DNA from 4 places in the Brevibacillus sp. AG genome. Region 4 is predicted to be linked to each of the others. Evidence: riboswitches for the same ligand, from Rfam matches in the RefSeq annotation. Region 4 holds a riboswitch; each other region holds the start of a gene.
What was found. A riboswitch is a leader RNA that binds a small molecule or an ion and turns the genes downstream of it on or off. The one in region 4 is predicted to bind S-adenosylmethionine.
Positions count from the first base shown of each region.

Region 1: another riboswitch for S-adenosylmethionine. It lies ahead of metK (methionine adenosyltransferase); the one in region 4 lies ahead of metH (methionine synthase).
Region 2: another riboswitch for S-adenosylmethionine. It lies ahead of POF51_RS06255 (aminotransferase class I/II-fold pyridoxal phosphate-dependent enzyme); the one in region 4 lies ahead of metH (methionine synthase).
Region 3: another riboswitch for S-adenosylmethionine. It lies ahead of POF51_RS06840 (homoserine dehydrogenase); the one in region 4 lies ahead of metH (methionine synthase).

Region 1 covers NZ_JAQMYO010000004.1:409,610-412,734, reverse strand. The annotation lists gene metK (methionine adenosyltransferase) at 96-1,301, opposite strand; SAM riboswitch class I at 1,435-1,536, opposite strand; gene POF51_RS13205 (S8 family peptidase) at 1,598-3,125, opposite strand, start outside.
Region 2 covers NZ_JAQMYO010000002.1:264,951-268,075, reverse strand. The annotation lists gene POF51_RS06260 (trans-sulfuration enzyme family protein) at 1-402, opposite strand, end outside; gene POF51_RS06255 (aminotransferase class I/II-fold pyridoxal phosphate-dependent enzyme) at 399-1,562, opposite strand; SAM riboswitch class I at 1,657-1,776, opposite strand; gene POF51_RS06250 (pyridoxamine 5'-phosphate oxidase family protein) at 1,851-2,309, opposite strand; gene POF51_RS06245 (DUF5665 domain-containing protein) at 2,448-2,789, shown strand; gene POF51_RS06240 (hypothetical protein) at 2,799-3,125, opposite strand, start outside.
Region 3 covers NZ_JAQMYO010000002.1:386,973-390,097, reverse strand. The annotation lists gene POF51_RS06845 (CapA family protein) at 1-30, shown strand, start outside; gene POF51_RS06840 (homoserine dehydrogenase) at 93-1,358, opposite strand; SAM riboswitch class I at 1,445-1,556, opposite strand; SAM riboswitch class I at 1,622-1,728, opposite strand; gene POF51_RS06835 (hypothetical protein) at 1,823-1,957, opposite strand; cobalamin riboswitch at 2,117-2,321, opposite strand; gene POF51_RS06830 (methylated-DNA--[protein]-cysteine S-methyltransferase) at 2,355-2,846, opposite strand; gene POF51_RS06825 (DinB family protein) at 2,854-3,125, opposite strand, start outside.
Region 4 covers NZ_JAQMYO010000010.1:55,453-58,577, reverse strand. The annotation lists gene POF51_RS24300 (YcdB/YcdC domain-containing protein) at 1-794, shown strand, start outside; gene POF51_RS24295 (YjcZ family sporulation protein) at 862-969, opposite strand; SAM riboswitch class I at 1,183-1,284, shown strand; gene metH (methionine synthase) at 1,401-3,125, shown strand, end outside.

The DNA.
Region 1 (3,125 bases), on a different contig from region 4:
TGTGCAACAATTGGCCCAATAATTGGATGACTTTGCTCCTAAAATGAAAAAGAGCCCAGTAGCAACACCAGGCTCTTTTTATGTCATTCATGTTATTACAGTTGAGCAGCCTCTTGCTTCAGGATTTCTGCCTTGTCTGTTTGCTCCCAAGGAACATTCAGGTCATTGCGTCCGAAGTGGCCATATGCAGCTGTTTGTTTGTAGATAGGACGACGCAGGTCGAGCTGCTTGATGATACCAGCAGGACGCAGGTCGAAGTGTTTGCGAACCAATTTCACCAGAGCTTCTTCGGAAATCGTACCTGTGCCGAATGTATCTACTGCAATAGAAACTGGTTGTGCTACACCAATTGCGTAAGCAACTTGTACTTCGCATTTGTCTGCGAGGCCAGCAGCCACGATGTTTTTCGCTACATAACGAGCTGCGTAAGCACCGGAACGGTCAACTTTTGTCGGATCTTTACCGGAGAACGCACCACCGCCATGACGAGCATAACCGCCGTAAGTATCTACGATGATTTTGCGGCCAGTCAAGCCAGCATCCCCTTGTGGTCCGCCAATTACGAAACGGCCAGTTGGGTTGATGAAGTATTTGGTATCAGCGTCCAAGAGTTCAGCTGGAACAACTGGTTTGATTACGTGTTCAACCAGATCTTGCTTGATTTGCTCCAGAGTTGTTTCAGGAGCATGTTGGGTAGAAATAACGATTGTATCGATACGAACTGGTTTGTCGCCATCGTACTCAACGGTTACTTGTGTTTTTCCGTCAGGACGGAGGTAAGCAAGTGTTCCGTTTTTACGTACTTCAGTCAGACGACGAGCCAATTGGTGGGACATGCTGATTGGAAGTGGCATCAGCTCAGGTGTTTCATTGCAAGCAAAACCAAACATCAAACCTTGGTCACCAGCACCAATTGCTTCGATCTCAGCGTCAGTCATTTTGCCTTCGCGTGCTTCCAATGCTTGGTCTACACCAAGTGCAATGTCAGCGGACTGCTCGCCAATTGCAGTAATAACACCGCAAGTGTCAGCGTCAAAACCGAATTTCGCACGGTCATAACCGATTTCACGAATGGTTTCACGAACGAGCTTTTGGATATCTACATAAGTGTTTGTAGTGATTTCTCCTGCTACGAGAACCAAACCAGTAGTTACGGAAGTTTCGCAAGCTACGCGAGCGTTTGGATCTTTGGACAGGATCGCATCCAAGATGGAGTCGGAAATTTGGTCACAAATTTTATCCGGATGTCCTTCGGTTACAGATTCGGATGTAAACAGACGACGACCTTTTTGCAAAGCCATGAGAAAATACCTCCTTTGACCTCATACAAATAGTGTGGTAGCCGAGTCAGGATTTTATCTACGTAAACGCAAATAAAAAACCCTTTCCATTTTTTAGGAGGAAAAGGTTTGAGCGTTTTTTGCTTCCTTCATCCTCTTATCGGCCAGAACAGATGTCCGTTCTGCTGGTTAGCACCGCTCTAGATCGGTTGCCGGGCTTCATAGGGCCAGTCCCTCCGCCTGCTCTGGATAAGAGTATCCATTACGGATAATAGAATAATTGTTTTTTTCAGAGATGTCAATAGGAAAAAATTTACTTATATTTGATAGGCCTTAGAAAGTACCACTACTACCTCTGCACGAGTTGCCCTTCCATTCGGTTTAAAGGAAGAACCGTAACCACTGAGCCAATTTCTAGATGTCAAAGCTTCAATGGCAGGAGAAGCCCAATGACTCGTTGGCACATCCTGATAATTCGAGGTACCACGGTTATACATTAAAACATCACGTGCCCGCGCGATCATGACCGCCATCTCTGCACGCGATATCGGCTGATCCGGCTTCATTTCATTCTTCGGGTACCCTTTCAAAATTCCTAATTGATAGGCTACACCTAGGTTGTGATACGCCCAGTGCCGCTTTTTCATATCCCGGAAGGTCGTGTTTCCTGTATAGGTAGTCGCTACCTTGGAACCGGTCGCACGCATCGATTTAAGCAGCATCGTCGCAAACTCTGCACGGGTCACTGCCTGATTCGGCTTGAACGAAGCATCATTGAATCCATTTACAATATCGCGAGAGCTAAGTCTGACGATCTCTGAGCGCGCCCAGTGGTCCGAAATATCTCGATAGCCCGCTATCAATTTCTGCTGCGTCACCGTGAGTCGGTACGAATCATATTTGAACGAAGTACCACTATTGAGACGTACATAGTATTTTCCTGGCTGCAAGCGCAAACCGATAACTTCATTCCCACTATTGGAAAGCTCGGCTACCTCGTTCGTCGAAGCAAGCGCATAGTTCATGTTTCGATCGCTGTAGAGTGCGAAACGAAAGCCACTATCCACAGGAATATACGGCGCTCGGAATGTCACATATGATTCGCTATTGACAGTAAATTGGAACCAGTCGGGATCAGCTGCTGTCGGAATTGTTCCTGACATCACTGTCCCACCGCTTAACGGAGACGCTTTTTGATAGGTATCATTCGGCTCATTGAAATCTTTTTTAACTGGCGTGTACCCCAAATCCAGCTGGTATTCGCCATTGACTGCATTCCGCGAATACTCGCTCACACGGATGTAATATTTACCCGGGGACACCTCTTTACTGACCCGCTCTGTCGGATTGACCCTTGTCCCATTATCGTATAGAGGATCCCAGACTACTGCTTTTTGACCAGGCGCTTGTTTGCCAAGACCCAGCAACAGATCCACTCTCTTGTTGTCAGGGCTTACAGTGACATCTAAATGCCCGTACTCGCGAACATAGTAAGAGAACCAATCCTGATCGCCTTCATCATGAAAATTGCCTGTTACACTGATTTGGTTCCCTACAAGCGGTCTGGCCGTTTCTTGTGTATCGTTCGGTTCATTTCGGTCAGGGTTGATCGTAAATTTACTCGTCAACACGTAGTTAAAAGCGTTGTTGACGCCTCCATTGCGCATTAAGCGGATGTTCATACTTCCTGCCTTGACCGGGACCGTTATCGTATCGCCATTCCCGAAGTACTGTGTAATCGGTTGACGATTCTCAGGGTAAAAGGTAGCAGCCATCGCCGAAGAAATACCCGATGTTACTGTAGCCGTAAAGCTGACCTTTCCATCGTAAGGGATGTCCATCTTC
Region 2 (3,125 bases), on a different contig from region 4:
TGCCGATGTAATGGCCGCACGAACGGAATCTGTATCTGTTGCATCCACGAACGTAACGGAGATGCCCATTCTCGATAATACCTTGGTCAAAAACCGAAACGTGCCACCGTATACATCTTCCGCCACTACAACATGGTCTCCAGCTGAAAACAGCATAAATACGCTGGAAATGGCAGCCATGCCAGATGAGAACGCGAAACCGCGTGCGCCTCCCTCCAGAGACGCAATAGCTTCCTCCAAAGCCTGCCTGGTCGGATTGCCTGATCTGGCATAATCGAATGTACCTGGCTGATCGATATCAGCCTGATGAAACGTCGAAGCTTGATAAATCGGAACCGACGACGCACCTGTGAACGGGTCAATGCAAGTCGAACCGTGGAGGATCTTGGTTGCAAAATTCATCGTACACTCCCCCCTACGACCAAACTAGCATTCAATGCCTGAAACAAATCGGCTACGACATCATCTGGATGCTCGATGCCAACCGACAGTCGCAACAATCGATCACAAACACCGACATGTTCTCTGACTTCTTGCGGGATATCGGCGTGAGTCTGCGTCGCCGGATACGTACACAATGACTCGACACCACCCAGACTTTCCGCAAAGGACACGATTTGCAGATTTTGCAGGAACAATCCCACCTGTTCTGTATCGCGTACGCGGAACGATACCATCCCACTATGCCCAGTTGCTTGTTGCACCTGTATCTCATGCCCCGGATGCTCTGGCAGACCTGGATAAAATACCTCCGCCACTGCCGGATGCTCACGCAGCTTTTTCGCTACAATCAAGGCATTGGATTGATGACGATCCATCCGCAATGCCAATGTTTTCATCCCGCGAACGAGAAGCCAGCAATCTTGTGGTCCAAGTACAGCACCGATTGAATTGTGCAAAAACCGGATTTTTTCCGACAACTCTCCCCCTTTTGTTACGATGAGTCCAGCCAGTACATCGTTATGTCCTGCCAAATACTTGGTTGCACTATGTAGAACGATATCTGCACCAAGCTCCAATGGGCGTTGACAATACGGGGTTAAGAATGTGTTGTCTACAATCGTAAGGAGACCATGCTGTTTCGCCAATTGCGTTACTGCTCGAATATCGGTAATCTGCATGAGCGGATTGGTAGGTGTCTCGACGAAGATCGCCTTTGTCTCAGGGCGAATCGTATTTTTGAGTGCACCAATGTCACGCAAATCCACATACGAAAACGTCAGACCATAGCGAGAGAGCACTTGCTCGAACAATCGATAGGTTCCCCCGTACAGATCGAGTGAAACGATCAGATGATCCCCTTGGGAAAACAAGCCCATGACGGTATGAACAGCAGCCATTCCTGAGGCGCAAGCGAAACCTGCATCTCCTGATTCCGCTTCAGCGATGGTCTCCTCCAAAATAGTGCGAGTAGGATTAGCTGTGCGTGTATAATCGTATCCAGTGCTCTGGCCCAAGGCCGGATGGCGATAAGCCGTAGCATAGTAAACAGGAAAGCTCACCGCCCCTGTTTTTTCATCTCTGCCTACTCCCGCCTGAATCAATTTCGTTTCCAAATTCATGTCTGTTTCTCTCCCTCCAATAGTGTACGAGGGCATCAAAAAAGCCCTCTTTCCTCTGAAAGAAGGCTTTGTTTACGTCACCGTAAGCAAATCCTTCTCATCTTTCAGAGTTTGATAACTCTGCAGGAATTAGCACCATTATCTCCCTGTTAAAATACAGGTGATTGGTTGCCGGGCATCATCGGGCCAGTCCCTCCGCCGCTCTGGATAAGAAGATTGCTATTCAATTTGATTGACCCTAATACTAAAGGATCGGCAGGATTCTTGTCAACAATTTATTTCCACCCGTTAATTTGCATCTTTCAAGGCGGTCATCACTTGATTGTCCAGCTTCGCTGCCGCGTTTTTGTCATACGTCTTTTCATATTGTGGTTCTACGGAAATACGGGAACCGTAAAACATAATATCACGAACAGCCTCAATTTTGATTTCTGCCATGGCCAGCTTGAGCGGAACGCCTTCCAGTCGGTCTGTTTTGACGGAAGCACGACCATTTATGGCGAAAGACGAGCCGGCACCGATCAAATGCAAGACAACTTGCGGTTCCTTCGCAATATTAGCCAAAATACGTGAGCGATTATCCACGGCAAAACGAATCGTATCGGCGCTGACAGCATACGTCCAGGACAAGGAGCTGAGCGATGGTGCCCCTGACTCATGGTCTACTGTGCCCAAGGTAACAAAACGCTCCTTTTGCAAGAGCTTGAATAAATCTTCGGAAAGAGATTGGGAAACAGTTTCAGCCATTTCAAAGCCTCCTAACAAACGTTTTGTACGTTCATTTTACCCTTCGCCTAGCTGATAGGCAAACGTTTCCTCTCCACCTTGATTCTGGTTGTCTTTTTCCCTAGACTGGTAAGTAACGATACCGAATGATGGAAGGGGATGGACAGCTTGTCGCCTACAGACCGCCTCATGCAGCAAATTGATCAAGTCCTTGAAGAGCTTCAGGAAGTTCGGAAGGTAAATGAGCGGATGCATAAAATTGCGATGTTCTTGGAAGATATCCGACTAGCAGATGTGATCCAAAATTACACAGCCCCGCGCAAGCTGCTCTGGATCAATTTCCTCGCAGGTCTTGCCCGGGGTCTGGGGTTGACAATTGGTACTGCTATCGTTTTGGCTTTCCTCGGCTCCCTCTTGACGCAATTTCTTTCCATCCCCATTCTGGGGGATTACATCAGACAATTGGTGGAGTACGTCGAGACTTACAAGCAGCGGCCTTAACGATAGAGACTAGTCTCTGTCGTCGTCATGATCATCATCGTCATCATGATGTTTGTCGTGCTTTTTCCAATAGCCATACGCGTTGCCGTTGGGATGCTTATCTTTCTGCTTCCCTTTTTCTTTTTTCTTTTTGTCATCATCATCGTCTTTATCCTCATCTGTTGGCTTCACAGGCTCGACAATGACTTTTGTGCTTAATGCAACGTCAGCTTTCTTAACCAGCTTATCATCTTCATACAATGCGAATTGAATTGTTTTGGCACTAAAGGAATGATTCTTGTACGACAATGTCAGCGAAAACTCGCCTTTGTCATTTGGCTTAATCTCTTTTTTCTT
Region 3 (3,125 bases), on a different contig from region 4:
CGCGCAAAAGTGGTGGAGACTGCCCCCTGACAAAAGAAGCCGTGTTTCCAGGTAACTAGAAATACGGCTTTTCTTCTTATTTTTCCTCTTACTTACGCAGACTCGATAATGGGGAAGCAGCGCACTTCTAAGCCAAAATCATTTTTCAATAGGGACTCGTGCTCTTTACTGATTCCTGTCACGATCAGACCTGCACGCAATACGCCCCCCAAGTCGAATTGGACTTTTAGTTTATGCACGTTGACTCCTGCCTGCTGAAGGAAATGCAAGACACGATCTGGCGTAGCAGTATGACATGAGCCCTCTAGATAACACAGGACGCGTTCCTCCGAGTCCACCGTGACTCCTGCTTTGTCAGCCGTTTTTTCTTTCCAAGTAGGATGCGGTGTGAATGGCTGTGTCAATAAATAGGCCAAATCCTCTACGACTGCACTTGCTGTAGGGAGCTCTCCTGCCCCTCTTCCTGTAAACAACAAATCTCCCACGATGTTGCCCGATAGCTGCACAGCATTAAACGCGTCGTGGATTTGCGCCAACGGATGACTCAGCGGAAGCATGGTTGGTTCAACAGATAGGCGAATTCCTTGTTCAGCTTGATAGGCCTGCGCGATGAGCTTGATCCGGTACCCCAGCTCACTCGCAATCCGAATGTGACCCGCTGATAAATCTGAAATCCCTTTACGAACAACATCTGCTAGCGGCAGCGATTCTCCATAAACAAGCTGTGCCAGGATGTACAACTTGTACATAGCGTCAAAGCCTTCTACATCCGAACGAGGGTCTGCTTCCGCATAGCCCAACTCATGCGCTTGCTTGAGCACCTCCTGATAAGAGAGTTGTTCTGCCTCCATCTTCGTCAAAATGAAGTTCGTTGTTCCGTTGAGAATACCGCGAACACCTTGGATATCGTTCGTGCGAAGGAACTGCCGGAGCACGCTCAAGATCGGGATGCCCCCTGCCACACTCGCTTCATAGGCCAGATGAACTTGATGCTGATTTGCCAAATCGACTAGCTCCGTTCCTTTTTTCGCCAGTAGCTCTTTGTTGGCAGTTACTACATGGCAGCCCTTTTCGATCAAAGCACGGACGTAGTCATAGGTAGGTTCTACACCGCCCATGACCTCCACTACGATATCCACATCGCTTCTCAATACATCCTCAAAGTCAGTTGTCAGTAAAGCCGGGTCGACGTGAACCGCCCGCTCTTTTTCCGAGTCACGCACCAAGGCCTTGACGATCTCAATTCGTTTTCCCAGACGAGAAGCCAGCTTCTCCTGTTGCGAACGGATCGTTTTGATTACGCCTCCACCGACTGTTCCCAATCCCAATAATCCCACGCGTACCACTTCTGCACTCATCCTGACCACCCCATACCCCGAATTTTAGATAAAAAGAAAAGCCATCTTCGATAAGAAGAAGGCTTGTTAGCAGCTAATGCTCCCCCTCCTTATCTCCCAGGACGTATATGTCCTGCAGGAATTGGCACCTTGTCACAAAATATACGTGACGGTTGCCGGGCTTCATCGGGCCAGTCCCTCCACCTCTCTGGATAAAGAAAATATGAAATTAAAAAAACCTTCTTCGCTAAGAAGAAGGTTCATCTACTAATAGAGTAACCCGCTTCTTATCTTTCGAGACGAAACGTCTCGCAGGAATTGGCACCTTGTCGCAATATGCAACGGTTGCCGGGCTTCATAGGGCCAGACCCTCCACCTCTCTGGATAAGAACCATTTATGCTGTTGAGCTTTATTCTAAGAAATTCCAAGGCAAGCGTCAACAAAATTCTTTCTTTTCTGATTGTAAGCTGATTTGGCAAGGCTTTCAGTTGGGAGTGAACAGGCTCTCTACCTCTTCCATACTGCAGCAAGTGCAATGAAACACACCCTCCTGGCCTTCCTCAGGTAGCTCTTTTTCCTCGACATATCCGCACCATTGGCAAATGAAAAGTTGAATCATCGCACGCCCTCCTCTTCTTTTATCCTGCCCAAAATAAAAAGAACATTTTCCGCTCGACCGTGACGATCGTTAGAAAATGCCAGAAAAAGAGGGACGCACTTGTCCACGCGCTGTTTTTCGCAAGCCATCTCTAACACCTCCCTATCTCCCGTAGGTCTATCAGTGTTGTCGAAACAGGCAGGTCTCCTGACTATGGGTTCATCGTCTAGCGTCGCCTTCCCCGTCTATTTTGATAGACCAGTGGCTTGTTGGACGCTGACTCCCCTCTTACAGTGGCGGGACCGTGTCGGATTTGCACCGAGCTTCCCTATTATCCTTGTGGCGAATTGTTACGCCCGAAGGAACCTGTTTCCACCTATGAAATTGTCTTTTCTCACTACTCTCCTCAAATTTTACCTTATTCTTCCTTGTTTTGCGAACATTGTTCGTGGGTCAGTAGCCATTCCTTTCGCCACAAGCCACCCGAATAGCCTGTTAGACTCCCGTTTGATCCAATAATTCTATGGCATGGCACAATGATGTTCAGCCGATTTTTTCCGTTGGCATTCCCGACAGCCCTCACCGCATTTTCCTTCCCAATCAACGCGGCTAGCTCCGTATACGTAATCTTGTGCGCATAGGGAATAGTGGTCAATGTGTGCCAGACTGATTTCTGAAAGTCTGTCCCTTTCATCCACAGGGGAACAGAAAAGGACTGTCTCTTGCCGGAAAAATATTCGTCCAGCTGTTGCTGGCAAACGAGGAGAGGCTCGTGGCAATTGTCTTCTTGTTCAAGCAAAATGGGTTCGTCCCGATCTGTGAATAGGATAGAACATACCCCGTCTTCTGTCCCACTGATTTCCAAGACGCCGAGTGGCGATGCATAATCGATTGTCTGTATCCTTTCCATACGAGACCTACCCTAAATACCGCTCTCTCAAAATGGTACTGTGGTGAGCTTCATGTCCTGCAATCACATAAGCCAACGTCCTTGCAGATAGCTTGTTTCCGTTGGCAATTCCTGTACGCAACCACGCTTCTGGAGAGATTCCTCGGACTTGCGCGATGGTCGAAGCACGTACAGCCTTATACTCTTCCAATAAATCAGAGAGGTTTCTTAGCCGAAAACACCCGTGTTCGACAAAAGTATTCTCATCAAAACCGATGAGGGGTGTCTGGTCTCCTCTCG
Region 4 (3,125 bases):
GCAAGATTGTATATGGAACGGGAGATAACGGGCTTGCCTATGATCAGTTAAATGCGAAGGAAGCACATCCGATCGAATCTCCAAAGGAATACGTCAAGGTTCGCTCCAAGGATGAGGCAAAAGCACTGCTGCAAGCGGAATTCGGTATACAAGTAGATGACTCGACCTATAGAGAGAGTAAGAGTTACCGTGATGGACACAAGGAATACGTCTGGAATGATAAAAATGACAAGTATATTGGCGTAGAAGTCATCGCAGAAACAGGCAGTGTCGTCGGGCTGGGATCACCGCGTTCCGATACAGCAGTGACAGTCAAACGAGAGCAAGCAGAAGAGGCTTCACTCGCCTTTCTGCATAAATACGTCGATCCAGGCGTAAAAGAAGTGCAATTGGCACAAGTTATACAGCCAGGCGAAGCGAATCCTGTGTCATCGGGCGAATGGGAATTCAGATATCTCATGAGCAAGGATGGCATTCCAGTACAGGATCGCGGGCAAAAAGCGGCTTATTCAGTAACAGTCGATCCGTCTTCTGGCAAAGTGACAAAGTTTGAAAACTACAGAGAGACGCACGAGCTGGTGGAGCTTCCAGCATCCGACGAGATCGTCTCGAAAGACAAGGCTGTTGAGGCGTATTTACGCGTCATGCCTTTAAAGCTGGTCTATTTGATGAGAGATGTGGATGGGCAAAAATTAGCTCAACCAAAGCTGGCGTATGTGCCGTGGAGTGACGAAAAGCTGGCGCTAAAATTTATTACTCTGGATGCCGTGACAGGCAAGATCATCACCAAATAACAAGAAAAAAAGGCTATCCCGCAGCCATTCCTGATGGCTTTTGGGATAGCCTTTTTTAAACACTTATCTAACAGTCGTCACATGAACACCCAATAATTACCAACAGGATAAACAGCACGAGCACGATTGCGAAGCAGTCACCGAAGAATCCGTTTCCGCAGAATGATGTACTCATCTTTGTTTCCCCTCCTTTCCGTTATACTCCAGTCTATACACGAATGCGGATATTGGACTGGGCGGATGCCCAGCTAAGGCAAAAATGGGCGCGTATGAGGAGAGGCTCAGTAAAAAATAGACAATTCACAATTGACGGGGAGACAAAGGGGGTGTTAAGATACTTGCAAACATTCAAGACATTTCGCCAAACAACTAAATGACAAGTGTACGACTCTTATCCAGAGAGGCAGAGGGACTGGCCTGATGAAGCCTCGGCAACCGGTAAAAATCCGGTGCCAATTCCAGCAAAGCTATGTGCTTTGAAAGATAAGAGGATGTCTCAGGCGTTTTCGTATCTGCTGACAAATCCTCTTCTTTCAAAGAAGAGGATTTTTTTATTTACCCAATTACGGAGAATAAGCCGATGCAAGGTAGAAAAGGGGCACGTCAATGAAACCAACTTTTCGCGAACAACTTTCCCGGAAAATTCTGATTCTGGACGGTGCAATGGGCACCATGCTTCAACAGGCAAACCTGACTGCTGATGATTTCGGCGGTGAAGCCTATGATGGCTGTAATGAACTCCTGAACCTGACCAGACCAGATGTGATCCGTTCCATTCACGAGAAATATTTAGCGGCGGGCGCAGACATCGTCGAGACAAATACGTTTGGTGCTGCTTCCATCGTTTTGGCTGAGTACGATGTGCCAGAAAAAGACCTTGAGATCAATATAGCCGCAGCCCGCTTGGCCAGAGAAGCGGTGGATGCCTATTCTACGGAGGAGTGGCCGCGTTTTGTAGCAGGTGCAATGGGACCTACGACCAAAACCCTTGCGTTGACAGGCGGTGTCACTTTCGAAGAACTGGTCGAGGCGTATTATCGTCAGGCAAAAGGTCTGATCCTTGGCGGCTCCGATGTTCTTCTATTGGAAACCTCGCAAGACACGTTAAACGTCAAGGCTGGCGGAATCGGGATTCGCAAAGCTTTTGAAGAGCTTGGACAGGAGCTCCCGGTGATGCTGTCAGGTACGATTGAGCCGATGGGCACAACGCTGGCGGGCCAAAACATCGAGGCGTTTTACATCTCCTTGGAGCATTTACAGCCAGTCTCCATTGGTCTGAACTGTGCGACAGGACCAGAGTTCATGCGTGATCATCTGCGGACACTGTCAGGAATTGCCCAATGTGCGGTTAGCTGTTATCCGAACGCAGGCTTGCCAGACGAGAACGGTCATTACCATGAAACGCCACAGGGACTTGCTTCGAAAATGCGGGCATTCGCTGATCAGGGCTGGATAAACGTCGCTGGCGGTTGCTGCGGAACAACGCCTGACCATATTCAAGCGATGGCAGAAGCGTTGAAAGACTGCAAGCCGCGCAGTGCAGCTGTGGAACCGCTGAGCGCAGTCTCCGGGATCGAGGTTGTTTACGTCGAAGATGACAATCGTCCTCTACTAGTAGGGGAGAGGACCAATGTCATCGGTTCCAAAAAATTCCGTGAAATGATTGCAGCTGGTCATTATGAAGAAGCATCTGATATTGCCCGAGCACAAGTGAAGCGCGGCGCACATGTCATCGATATATGCTTGGCTGACCCCGACCGTGATGAATACGAAGATATGGAAAAATTCCTACAGTTCATCGTGAAAAAAGTAAAAGCGCCCCTCATGATCGACTCGACAGATGCCAAGGTCATGGAACTGGGACTTCGCTATTCGCAAGGGAAGGCCATTCTCAACTCGATCAACTTGGAAGACGGGTTGGAGCGATTTGAGGAAGTCGTTCCGCTTATTCACAAATTCGGTGCCTCCGTTGTCGTTGGAACGATTGAGGAAGCGGGTATGGCTATCACTCGCGAAAAGAAGCTGGAGGTCGCGCAACGCTCGTACGACATTCTTGTCAACCAGTATGGCATAAAACCACAGGATATTATATTCGATCCACTCGTCTTTCCAGTAGGGACAGGGGATGAACAATACATCGGCTCTGCCAAGGAAACCGTAGAAGGAATTCGTTTGATTAAACAGGTAATGCCTGCTTGCAAGACGATCCTGGGTGTCAGTAACGTTTCCTTCGGCTTGCCTCCTGCGGGTCGGGAAGTACTGAATGCGGTCTTCTTGTACCACACAACTCTCGCAGGGCTTGATTACGCCATCGTCAACACGGAAAAGCTG